Regions from separate parts of the Dermacoccus sp. 147Ba genome, predicted to be linked through region 1. Evidence: riboswitches for the same ligand, from Rfam matches in the RefSeq annotation. Region 1 holds a riboswitch; each other region holds the start of a gene.
The links. A riboswitch is a leader RNA that binds a small molecule or an ion and turns the genes downstream of it on or off. The one in region 1 is predicted to bind S-adenosylmethionine.
Positions count from the first base shown of each region.

Region 2: another riboswitch for S-adenosylmethionine. It lies ahead of EVU97_RS12180 (TauD/TfdA family dioxygenase); the one in region 1 lies ahead of EVU97_RS01580 (aminotransferase class V-fold PLP-dependent enzyme).
Region 3: another riboswitch for S-adenosylmethionine. It lies ahead of EVU97_RS14640 (MetQ/NlpA family ABC transporter substrate-binding protein); the one in region 1 lies ahead of EVU97_RS01580 (aminotransferase class V-fold PLP-dependent enzyme).

Region 1 covers NZ_SEHL01000001.1:334,782-338,985, reverse strand. The annotation lists gene EVU97_RS01585 (DNA translocase FtsK) at 1-1,443, opposite strand, end outside; SAM riboswitch class IV at 1,833-1,945, shown strand; gene EVU97_RS01580 (aminotransferase class V-fold PLP-dependent enzyme) at 1,991-3,379, shown strand; gene EVU97_RS01575 (ribonuclease J) at 3,786-4,204, opposite strand, start outside.
Region 2 covers NZ_SEHL01000009.1:85,255-89,458, forward strand. The annotation lists gene EVU97_RS12175 (type ISP restriction/modification enzyme) at 1-1,248, shown strand, start outside; SAM riboswitch class IV at 1,854-1,969, shown strand; gene EVU97_RS12180 (TauD/TfdA family dioxygenase) at 1,985-2,869, shown strand; gene EVU97_RS12185 (GNAT family N-acetyltransferase) at 2,914-3,501, shown strand; gene EVU97_RS12190 (carbon starvation CstA family protein) at 3,619-4,204, shown strand, end outside.
Region 3 covers NZ_SEHL01000018.1:5,471-9,674, reverse strand. The annotation lists gene EVU97_RS14650 (acyl-CoA thioesterase) at 1-192, shown strand, start outside; gene msrA (peptide-methionine (S)-S-oxide reductase MsrA) at 284-937, shown strand; SAM riboswitch class IV at 1,165-1,276, shown strand; gene EVU97_RS14640 (MetQ/NlpA family ABC transporter substrate-binding protein) at 1,497-2,462, shown strand; gene EVU97_RS14635 (methionine ABC transporter ATP-binding protein) at 2,459-3,520, shown strand; gene EVU97_RS14630 (methionine ABC transporter permease) at 3,517-4,194, shown strand.

The sequences.
Region 1 (4,204 bases):
TTCCTTGTCGGCGTTCGGGATCTCGATACCGATGGCCTTCTTGCCCGGGATGGGCGACAGGATGCGCACGTCGGCGCTGGCCACGGCGTAGGCGATGTTCTTGCTCAGACCCGTGACGCGGTCGACCTTGACGCCGGGGCCGAGCTCGACCTCGTAACGCGTGACCGTCGGGCCGCGGGTGAAACCGGAGACGACGGCGTCGATGCCGAACTGGTCGAGCACCTCGGTGAGCGCGTCGACGACGCGGTCGTTCGCGGCCGAACGCTCCTTGGGCGGCGTGCCCTCCTCGAGGAGGGTCGACTCGGGCAGCGTGTACGTGATGTCGCCGGCGAGGGCGAGCTGCTCGACGCGCTGTGGGAGCTGCTCCGTCGGCTGAGCCTCGACCTGACGTTGAGGCACCTCGGCGGCCGGGCGCTGCGCCGTCTCCTGGCGGGCTGCGGCGGCCTTGGGCGATTCGCCCGGACGCTGCTTGGAGCCACCGGCCGTCTCGACGGCGGCGGTGTCGGCCTCGTCCGTGGTGGCCGGGCGTGACGTGGTCGCACGCGAGCCGCGGGCCCGAGCCAGAGCTGCCGCGCCGGCCGACGTGGCGCGCTCGCCCTCGTCGGCGGAGCCGTCCGCCGGGTCGCCGCCTTCGATCGTGTCGATGTCGTAGATCTGCTGCTCGCCGCGCTGACGACCGAGGGGCTTGCGCGAGCCACGCCCGCGACCGCGCGGACCGCGGCCGACGACCTCTGCTGCCTGCTCGTACGGCTCGTCGCCGTGGTGCACGTCGGCGGCGCGGCGGGGTGCTCCGCCGCGCGCACGGTTGCCGATGTCGGCGCCGTGCAGGTCGTCGGCGACGGCGTCGCGCTGGGCGTAGTCGCGCTCCTCGGTCGGAGCGTGACCACCGAAGATCGTGGCCTCAACCTCACGCAGACGCTGAGGGATGCGGTTGACCGGCGTGCGCGTCAGCACGAGGAAACCGAAGAACGACACGAGGCCGAGGATGACGCCGGCGCCCCAGAGCGTCAGGCCTGCGGCCAGCGGGCCACCGGAGATGACGCCGAGCACTCCGCCGGCGTCACGCACGGCGTCGACGTCACCCGCGGCCGGGCGTCCGCCGACGAGGTGAGCGATACCGGTGGAGCCGAGGGCGAGGATGCCGAGACCGATCGACATGCGGTGGGTGGGCTGGTGGCCGCGCGGGTGGCGGAACATGTGTAGACCCATGCCGATGAACACGACAGGCAGGACGTAGGCGATGACGCCGAACGTTCCCGCGGCGACGGCGTGGACGATGTCACCGAACATGCCGGGCAGGTTCCACCACTCGCGCGCCGCGACAACGATGCCGAGGGCGAGGAGGAAGAAGCCGATGCCGTCGCGACGGTGCTCCGGCTCGAGTTCGGCAGCGCTGGCGCCGACACGACGCACGGTGCCGCCGGCGACGTGGGAAACCCCCATCCAGGCGCCACGAGCAGCACGGCTGGAGGCCGACGGGCCCTGCTGAGCCGAGCTCGAACCGCGCCCCTTGCCGGGCGCGCTCTTGGAGGGCGCCTGCTTGCGGGGCGCGTTCTTCGCCGGGGTGGTGCGGGCGCGCGAGGAGGTGGTGCTCCGACTGTTCGGGGCACTCTTCTTCGCTACGAGAACGCTGTCGTTCGGGGGTGTTTTCCGTGTCGCCACCCGGCCAGATTACGGGAGAAGGGGCGCAGTTCTTCGGCCCCACGCCGGGGACCGCACGACGATCTGTCGGCCCCGAGGGGCGGCGTGAACAGCGAGTCGCATCTCACCATCCGGGCGACCTCGGGCACATTCGTGGACGGTACGAGGAGTCGCATGTCAAGGTGTTGCTCGGTCACGAGTTCCAGCGCACAGCCCCGGCTTGCTGGACGGCAACCCTCCACCGCGGTGGGGTGCTCCGGGTGACGACCTGGCTGCGTGCGACCGCACGCAGCAAGCGCGGGTTCGCGACGCTTCTCGTCGGGCGGACCCCTGACGAAGGAGTCTCCTCATGAGTTCTGTCCTTTCGACGCTCGCTGCGACCCGTCAGCCGAAGTCGTTGCCCGCTTCCCTTTCTGCTGTTCGGACGAGCGCCCGCGCCACCCCTGCAACCGTCTCTGACGGTGTCGGTGTGCCGACCTTGCACCACACGGTCGTCGAGTTCGCGAACCTCGATCACGGTGCCACCGCTCCTGCCCTCGTGGGCGTTGCCGAGGCTGCGGAGCGCATCCTGCGCACCTACGGCTCGGTTCATCGCGGGGCGGGGTACGCCTCGCGTCTGACGACCGGCTGGTTCGAGGAGGCGCGTTCGGAGGTGGCGCACTTCGTCGGTCTCGGCGAGGACAGCCACGTCGTCTTCACACGCAACACCACGGATGCGCTGGCTCTGCTCGCCCACGTCCTGCCCGACAACGCTCAGGTCTTCGTCTTCGAATCCGTGCACCACGCGGCGCTCCTCCCCTGGCCCGCCGAGCGCACGACGCGACTGTCGGTGCCGTCCTCCCCCGAGGCTGCGATCGCCACCGTCGACGCCGCGCTCTCCCGCTTCCGCGCGACATCGGATGCTCCCGCGCTCGTCGTCATCACGGGTGCGTGCAACGTGACCGGGGAGATCTGGCCGATCGGTGAACTGGCCGCCGTCGCGCGCTCCCACGGGGCACGGTCGGTCGTCGATGCGGCGCAGCTGGCTCCGCACCGCGTCATCGACGTCGCCGCGTGGGGCGTCGACTACGTCGCGTTCTCGGGTCACAAGATGTATGCCCCGTACGGCGCCGGCGTTCTCGCGGGTCGCGCCGACTGGCTGGATGCGGCCGATCCGTACCTCCCGGCCGGCGGTGCGAGCAAGCGGGTGACAACGGACGACGTCGAGTGGTCCGAAGGCCCGGCACGGCACGAGGGCGGCACGCCGAACGCCGTCGGCGCGATCGCTCTCGCGGCGGCCGCGGCGAAGCTGCGCGCTCACAGTCACGCGATCGAGAACCACGAGCACCGTGTTCACGGCATCATCCGGGACGGGTTGAGCGCGCTGCCGGGTGTGAAGATTCTTCACGTGCTCGGCTCCGACGACGAGCCTGTCGACGGTGTCGGCGTCACGACGTTCACGGTCGACGGGTACGACCCGACGCTCGTGGCTCAGGTGCTCGCGGACGAGCACGGCATTGCGGTGCGCGACGGCCGCTTCTGTGCGCATCTGCTGTGTGACGAGCGGCTCGGCAAGGGCGCGACGGCGGTGCGCGCCTCCATCGGCCTCGCGACGACGGTGGAGCATGCGCACCGTCTCGTCGCGGCGGTGCGTGCGCTCGTGGAGCGCGGCCCGGCGTTCGACTACGTGCACACGCCGGGCATCGGCTGGGCACCGGTGGGTGACGAGCGGGATCTGAGCGAGCCCCGCCCCTGGTGACGGACGGCTCGGGCCGCCGGTTCTGGGGACCGGCGGCCCGAGTCATTCGCAATGGCCTTGCCCGGAGGATGCCCGGAAGGAGTGCCGAGAAGGGCACCAACACGCCCGGTTGCCCGGGCCCGCGTCCGACCGTCAAGTGACTACCCAGACGCCACCATGGCTTGGCGGGCGGAAATCGCGCCGACCACGGGCTGGTGACAGCCATACGAAAGCCGCCCACCCCGAGAAGTGGACGGCCGCGTGCCGCACCGAGACAGGCCCGCCAGGGCCTGGCCGGACGACGCGCCGAACAATGCAGCGGTGTGGTTTCACGCGCAGGGAAGGCCGAGCTTGCGAGGCCCATCCCTGCGCGTGAAACCACACCGCGACCGATTGTTCTGAACGCTCCGCCGGCGCGAAGCGCCGGCTACGCGTTCAGAACAATCGGAATGATCATCGGCCGACGGCGCAGCTTGCCACCGACGAACCCGCCGACGGTGCGGCGGATGACCTGCTGGAGCTGGTGGGTGTCGGTGATGCCCTTGCCGCGGGCGTCGGCGAGGGCCTGCTCGATCTTGGGGCGGATGCGTTCGAAGACCTCGTCGCCTTCGGCGAATCCGCGGGTGCGGATGTCGGGGCCGGCGACGATCTCTCCGGTGGAGGCGTTGCGGACGACGGTGATGGTGATGAAGCCTTCGTCGCGCAGGACGCGGCGGTCCTTGAGCATGTCTTCGTCGGTGGTGCCGACAAGGGAGCCGTCGACGTAGACGTAACCGACGGGCACGGCGCCGGTGATGGCGGCCTTGCCGTCGACGAGGTCGACGACGACGCCATTCTCGGCGAGGA
Region 2 (4,204 bases), on a different contig from region 1:
CGCCGCGACGACTTTGAGGCGTTCCTGCCCCTTGCGGCGGACCAGGGTCCGCGAGGAATCTTTCAGGTCGGAAGGCCAGGTGTTCAGAGCAACCGGGACGCTTGGGTCTATAACGCGGGCAGAAAGCGCATTGCGCTTGCCATGCGCCGTGCCGTCCAGACGTATGAAGAAGCCCTCGCTGGCGAGCGGTCCTACGACCCGGCCAGAATCAAGTGGTCCTCTTCTCTTGAATCGCGTTTGGCCCGCGGACAACGCATCGGATTCGACCCCGGCCGCCTAGGGCACGCGATGTACCGCCCCTTCGAAAAGGCCAATCTGGTGATCGACCCCGACTGGTTACACCGTCCAGGAATCCTCCCAGTTTCCTTCCCAGTTCCCAATGTTGACAATTTGGGAATCGTGACGATGGGCCCGCGGGACGTTGCTCTTCCCGCAGTCCAGATGCTCGATTGCGTCCCCGACACAGCGTTGTTCGGTTATGCGACCCAGTTCGTGCCCCGGTACCGCTACGAGAAGGTCGATGCTGACGAAGGCATGCTGTCGCTCGGCACCTCAGCCGCACACGACGTCGTCGACGGATACCGCCGCATCGACAACATCACCGATGAGGCGCTGACGAGGTTCCAGGCGGCGTACGGAACCTCGATCACGAAGGACGACATCTTCTTCTACGTCTACGGGCTGCTGCACTCGCCCGACTACCGCGAGACGTACGCGGCGGACTTGAAGAAGGTGCTGCCGCGTATCCCGCTCGTCGAAGAAGCGCAGCCGTTCATCGACGCAGGGCGCAAGCTCTCGGAGCTGCACCTCGGATACGAGACCGTGGAGCCGTATCCACTCCCGGGCCTCGGCGCGCAGCCTGCCGGCGGTCAGGACCCGTACGCGTTCTACGCCGTCGGCGACAAGAAGATGCGCTTCGGGAAGCCGTCGCCCGAACAGAAGGCCGCGGGTGAGCGCCACGACCGCGCGACGATCCACTACAACTCGCGTATCACCCTCGCGGGCATCCCGCAGGAGGCGTACCGCTACATGCTGGGCTCACGTTCGGCGATCGAGTGGATCATTGATCGCTACTACATCAAGACGGACAAGGCCTCGGGCATCGTCAACGACCCGAACGACTGGTCGAAGGAAGTCGGCGACCCGCGGTACATCATCGACCTCCTAGCCCGCATCGTCACAGTGAGCCTCGGAACGATGAAAATTGTCGACTCCCTCCCTTTCTTGAAGGTTAAGTCGCAGCCATGAAAGTGACCGGCAAGATCCAGGATGAGAGTGTCAGTTGCGCTCTGGCAGGTGAAAAGTTTGACGGGCACTCCTGCACTCGAACAGCTCGGGGCTTTAGGGGTGTCATTGCGGATGGAACCGTGTGATGGGCCAGGCCTGGAAGGTCTCCGGCCCTCGCCTTTGGCTAGAGATGCCGGGCGAGAAGGAGGCACACCTCGCGGATAGGGGCTGTGAGCCAGGCAAGGTTCGTTGCGGTGTGGCCATTGTGAGCGCGGTTGCCGCGCTTTCACGGATGTCGCGGTGCAGGGAGTGCTTGCGCTTGGCTGGCCATGGAAGGCCATCGAAAGCGAAGCGAGCGGTTCTGCCCGGCCGCGGGTACGGAGTGCCAAAGGCGGCCGTTCGGATCGTTGGCGGGGGTGCGCCAGGATCGAAGCGTTGAAGTGGGAGTCGTCGCCGGTAGGGGCCCCTCGTCGGAGCTCCCTAGTGAGCGACGATCGGAAGGCGATCGACTGCGGGTGTCCAGGTTGCCCGCGACAACAGCACGACCTTCCGTTAGATCCCGCGATGCGGACACTCACCAACCAATAACTGTTCGTTCTGCGAAGCCTGCGCTTAAGTTATGAGTGGGTCACGAGTTCCGGCGACAAGTCTCGGCTGGCCGGACGGCAACCCTCCACTGCGGTGGGGTGCCCCGAGTAACGACCTGGCGCAACGCCGCCCGGCGTCTGCGCAAGCGCATCGAACCAAAGAGGCTGTCATGACACTTCTCGCCACCCACGCTCCCGCCACGACGCCCGGCCTGCGCATCGAGCGCCTCGGCCCGGCCCTGGGCGCCGTCATCCACGGCATCGACCTGGCGTCCATCGACGAGATCGCGGCCTTCGACATCCGCCGCGCCCTGCTCGCCCACAAGGTGCTCTTTTTCCGCGATCAGCACGGCTTCGACGACGACGCCCAGGTGCGCCTCGGCAACCTCCTCGGCGACCTGACGCCCGGCCACCCTGTCGCCGGCAACCACGAGCGCAGCGAGATCTACAACATCGATTCGAGCGACCCCGAGTTCTCCTTCTCCGATGTCTGGCACACCGACGTCACGTTCATGAAGCGGCCGCCGGCCATCAGCATCCTCCGCGCCGTGACGCTCCCGCCCTACGGCGGCGACACGTCCTGGGCCGACAGCCAGGCCGCCTACGACTCCCTCTCCGCACCCTTCAAGGCGCTCGCCGACCAGCTGCTCGCCGTCCACGACGGCAACCGCGAGTGGGGCGCCTTCCTCAAGAAGAACGGCGGCCACGAGTGGGAGGGCGAGATCGTCACCGAACTGCCCGCCGTCGAGCACCCCGTCGTCCGCGTCCACCCCGAGACCGGCCGCCGCGGCCTCTTCGTCAACCCCGGCTTCACGTCCCACGTCAGCGACGTCTCCGAAGCCGAATCGCGTGCCATCCTCGACGCCCTCTACGCCCACCTCACGCAGCCCGAGCACACGATCCGTCACCGCTGGGCGCCCGGCGACGTCGGCCTCTGGGACAACCGCGCCACCTCCCACTACGCCAACCGCGACTACACGAACACCCGCGTCATGCACCGCGTCACCGTGCGCGGCGACGAGCCCCGCGGCGTCGACGGCCTGCGCGCTCAGTAAGCGCAACGAAAACTGATCGACGCTCCACCGTCGGGGGTGATGAGATGACCGACATGATCGAACTCATCGCCCCCGACGCCGCGCGCTACGACGACTGGTCGGCCATGCTGCGCGAGTTTCGCGACGCCACCACCGACTCGCGCGGCGACCACTGGGTGTGCGCGGGCGGCATGGACGGCTCGGGCTTCTTCGCGGGCACCGACGTCGACATCACCTCCGACGGCTTTGCCGCCTACGTCGAAGACTGCGCCCGCCAGGGCAACACGATGTGGCCGCCGCACACCGGCCTCGTCCACTGCTCCTACTTCTGGATCGTCGACGACGGCGCCCTCGTCGGTCACCTCGCCCTGCGTCACGCGCTCAACGAGTTCCTCTACGAACTCGGCGGCCACATCGGCTACTCCGTGCGGCCGGCCGCTCGCGGACGCGGCATCGCGAAGGAGGCTCTGAAGCTCGGGCTCGCCGAAGCCGCCGCGCTCGACATCGCCCCCGTGCTCGTCTGCTGCGCGCAGACGAACGGCGCCTCGCGCGCCGTCATCGAGGCCTGCGGCGGGCAGCTCGAGGACGTTCGTGAAGACAGCCGTCGCTACTGGTTCGGCGACGGGCCGCGCCCCACCGGCCCCACTGCGTGACGCTCGTCCAAATTCGTGATGAAGGTGTGACCTCCACTCGCGGTGTCAAAACCCTGTGACCTACCCGACACGGCATAACGTGTCCCTGCTCACACTCACACGAAAAGGGAGGTCTTCGTGCCCGCGTCGAGCACCAAAACCCCCGAGCGCGACGGGAACACGCCCCCGGTCGCGGTCGACCTACCCCGCCAGATCACGGGACGTCAGAAGATCGTCATCGCCGTCGCGGCCGTCATCGCCGCCATCGGTTGGACGATGGTTGCGTTCGTCCGCGGCGAGCACGTCAACTCGATCTGGTTCGTCATGGCTGCCGTCGGCAGCTACGTCATCGGCTACATGCTGTACAGCCGCCTCATCCAGTACAAGGTCATCCGTCCGCGCGACGATCTCGCCACCCCGGCCGAGCAGTTCGAGAACGGCCAGGATTTCCTGCCCACCGACCGGCGCGTGCTGTTCGGTCACCACTTCGCCGCCATCGCCGGCGCCGGCCCGCTCGTCGGCCCCGTGCTCGCCGCGCAGATGGGTTACCTGCCGGGCACGCTTTGGATCATCTTCGGTGTGATCTTCGCGGGCGCCGTGCAGGACTACATGGTGCTCGCCATCTCCACGCGCCGCGGCGGTCGCAGCCTCGGCCAGATGGCCCGTGACACGCTCGGCCCGGTCGGCGGTTGGGCGGCCATGTTCGCCGTCATGACGATCATGA
Region 3 (4,204 bases), on a different contig from region 1:
CTGAACCTCACGACCGAGTGCACGATGGTGCTTGTCGGCCTTGACAACGACGGCGACAAGCGGGCCGTGCCGCCTTGGGTGCCAACGCTTTCCGAGGACGTCGCGCTCGACACGGACGCGCAGACGATGGTCGAGATCCGCGCGAGGCTACTGCGCCCCATCCCACTCGAAGTGCCGCCGCTCGTCGACTGACGCGCGCCGTTCACGCGGTTGCTCCGCGAGTTCGGAATCCTCTCGGACACGCCTGCGTTGAACACAGCGACTCCAGTGAAAGGAACGCCCCATGTGGTTCACCCGTCAGGATTCCGCCCCGGTCGACGTCGCTGCCGTGCACGACGTTCTCGGCACGCCACTGCTCGGCGGGTGGCCGGACAAGACCGAGACGCTGTACGTCGCGATGGGATGTTTCTGGGGTGCGGAGCGCATCTTCTGGCAGATCCCGGGGGTCGTCTCGACGGCCGTCGGCTACATGGGTGGCGACCGTGAGAACCCCTCGTACGAGGACGTCTGCACGGGCACGACGGGCCACACCGAGGCCGTCCAGATCGCGTACGACCCGGAGAAGGTCTCCCCGGCCCAGCTGCTCAAGGCGTTCTGGGAGAACCATGACCCGACGACGGCCAACCGTCAGGGCAATGACATCGGCACGCAGTACCGCTCTGCGGTCTACTGGACGACGCCCCAGCAGGAGACCGCTACGCGTCGCACCGCGGAAGCGTTCCAGGATGCGCTGACCGACGCGGGCCGCGGCGCCATCACGACGGAGATGAAGCCCGCCGACGAAGCCGGAAAGTTCTGGCCGGCCGAGGGCTACCACCAGCAGTACCTCGCGAAAAATCCAGGCGGGTACTGCAATCACGGCTACAAGGGCGTGACGTGCCCGGTCGGCGTGGCCGACCTCCCCGCGCAGACCGACGTTCTTCCGCCGAGCAAATAAGCGCGAGCTCGGGGTACCTCGACCCCGTGGAGTCCACGCTCCGCCCCTAGTGACTCCAGCCCACGGGGAGAGCACGGCGTCAGCGCATCTCTCCACTGGGCAGACTTTCCTGCCGTTGGGTCGAGGCGGCGACTACCCAACCGCAGGAAACTCGGCCCAGCGGTGACACAGAGTGGCCCAGATCACTTGATTTGACGGGCTTCTCGCGGCGCCTCTAATGTAATGCCTGTCAAGAGATCCGATGCAAAGCCCTGGCTGGTCGGACGGCAACCCTCACGAACGTGGCGGGGTGCTCCAGGTGATGACACGGCCGCGTCAACCGCGCGGCAAGCACGTTCCGCACCCGGAACACATCCCTTTCGAGGGCTTCGTACCGGTGCGCCCGATCCCGGGAGATCACATGCAGCACACGCATCGCCCCACCCAGGCCCCCACCGCGCGACCGCACACGCACGACGCCGCGTTCGCGCGCCCCAAGCACTGACCGCACCCATCGTCGGGCGGTCGTCGCCGCCCACCCCACCGGCGCCTCGCACGCCCCTTCGAGGAAGGCATCACCATGTCCGAGAACACCAACTCCACCACCCCCGGAGCCAGCCCGGCCGTCCAGGCCCTGCCCGAAAAGCCGAAGAGCAACGGCCCCAAGTACGCGGCCATCGGCGCAGGCGTCCTCGTCGTCGCGCTCGCCGCAGGCTTCGGCATCAAGGCCTTCACGGGTAGCGACGACGAGAAGCTGACGAAGATCACCGTCGGTACCACCGAAGCGTCCGACCCGTACTGGACCGAACTGGTCAAGGTCGGCAAGAAGAAGTACGGCCTCGACATCCAGCCGGTCAACTTCACCGACTACACGCAGGCCAACCCGGCGCTCTCCCAGGGCCAGGTCGACGTCAACCAGTTCCAGCACCTGCAGTTCCTCGCCGACTACAACGCCGCGAAGAACGACACCCTGACGCCGGTCGGCTCCACCTACATCGTGCCGCTGTCGCTGTACTCGAAGAAGCACACCACGGTGAACGAGTTCGCCGACGGCGGCAAGGTCGCCATCCCGAACGACGCGACGAACCAGGCACGCGCCCTCCTGCTCCTGCAGAGCGCCGGTCTGCTCACGCTCAAGGGCGGGGGCAACTCCCTGTCGACGCCCGCCGAGATCGACGCCGCGAAGTCGAAGGTCGGCGTCACGCCCGTCGACGCTGCCCAGACCGCAGCCGCCCTGCCCTCCGTCGAGGGCGCCGTGGTCAACAACAACTTCGCCGCCGACGCGAACCTCGACCCGAGCAAGGCGCTGTTCAAGGACGACCCCAAGGCGAAGTCCTCGGAGCCGTACATCAACGTCATCGTGGCCCGCAAGAAGGACGCCGACAACCCGACGTACGCGAAGTTCGTCCAGGCGTACCACGAGAAGTCGGTGCAGGACCTCATCTCCAAGCGCACCAAGGGAACCCAGTACGAGGTGAAGCGTTCCGTCGCGGACGTGCGCGGCATCCTCACCCGCATCGAGTCGCAGATCAAGGCCAAGAAGTGACCCCCACTCCCCCGGCCCGACCCGAGAACGCGCCGGCGGTCCGGCTGCGCGGCGTGAGCAAGACCTTCGTGCGCGGCAAGAAGAACGTCACCGCGCTGCAGGAGATCGACCTCGACGTCGCTACCGGCCGCGTCCTCGCCGTCATCGGGTTCTCCGGTGCAGGCAAGAGCACCCTCGTGCGGCTCATCAACGCGCTCGAGACCCCGACGACCGGCTCCGTCGAGGTCGACGGCGTCGATCTGGCGGGTCTGGGAGCAAAGCAGATCCGAGCTCTGCGGGCCCGCATCGGCATGGTGTTCCAGCAGTTCAATCTCATCCGCTCGCGCACGGTGTACGCCAACGTCGCCTATCCGCTCGAGGTCGCCGGTTGGGACAAGGACAAGCAGGAGGCGCGAGTCACCGAACTGCTCCACTTCGTCGGTCTGACGGAGAAGGCCTGGGCCTATCCTGACGAGCTGTCCGGCGGCCAGAAGCAGCGCGTCGGCATCGCCCGCGCCCTGGCCACGAACCCGGAGATCCTGCTCGCCGACGAGTCGACCTCCGCCCTCGACCCCGACACGACGAAGGACGTCCTCGCCCTCCTGCGCCGCGTCAACGATGAGCTCGGCGTGACGATCGTCGTCATCACGCACGAGATGGACGTCGTGCGTGAACTGGCCGACGACGTCGTGGTCCTCGAACACGGCCGCCTCGTCGAATCCGGGCCGACCGAGCAGGTGCTCGGCGCACCGACATCGTCAGCCACGCGGCGGCTCGTCGACGCGACGCTGCGCAACGTGCCCGACGCCCGCGAGATCGCGCGGCTGCGCGAGAGGGTGAGCGGACGCCTCGTCACGGCAACCGTCCACGACTCCGCTGGATTCGGAAGGGTTCTCGCCTCCACCGGCGCCCGCGGTGTCGAACCGGAGATCGTCCACGGTGGCCTCACGCCCCTCAAGGAAGCGAACCTCACGACGTTGACCCTGGCCCTGCGCGGTGACGACGTCACCGTCACGCAGGTGCTGACCGACCTCGCCCAGGTCGCCACCGTCCACGAACTCGAGGAGGCCACGGCATGAAGGTCATCACTGCGGACACGGACTGGAGCGCACTGCGCCCCGTGCTGTGGGAGTCGGTCGGGCAGACCCTCCTCATGGTCAGCGCCACCATCGTCCTCGGCGGTCTGTTCGGGCTCGTGCTCGGCGTGCTGCTCAACACGACGCGCCGCGGCGGCATCATGGCCAACCCGACGGTTCACACGATCCTCAACGTGCTCGTCAACATCATCCGGCCGATCCCGTTCATCATCTTCGCGGCCGCGCTCGGTCCGCTGACGCTGAAGGTCACCGGCTCGACGATCGGTACCGCGTCGATGATCTTCCCGCTGACGCTCGCCGCAACGTTCGGCATCAGTCGCATCGTCGAACAGAACCTCGTGAGTGTCGACCCGGGCGTCATCGAGGCGGCTCAGGCGATGGGCGCGAGCCCGTGGCGGATCATCCGCACCGTTCTCATCCCCGAGGCGCTCGCGCCGCTCATCCTCGGGTACACCTTCGCGCTCGTCGCCGTCATCGACATGACCGCGGTCGTCGGCGCGATGGGCGGCGGCGGTCTCGGCAACTTCGCGCTGGCGTACGGCTACCAGCGCTACCAGTGGGCCGTGACGTGGGCAGCCGTCGTCATCATCATCGTGTTCGTGCAGATCGCGCAGTTCATCGGTAACGCACTGGCCCGCAAGGCTCTGCGTCACTGATCGACGCGCT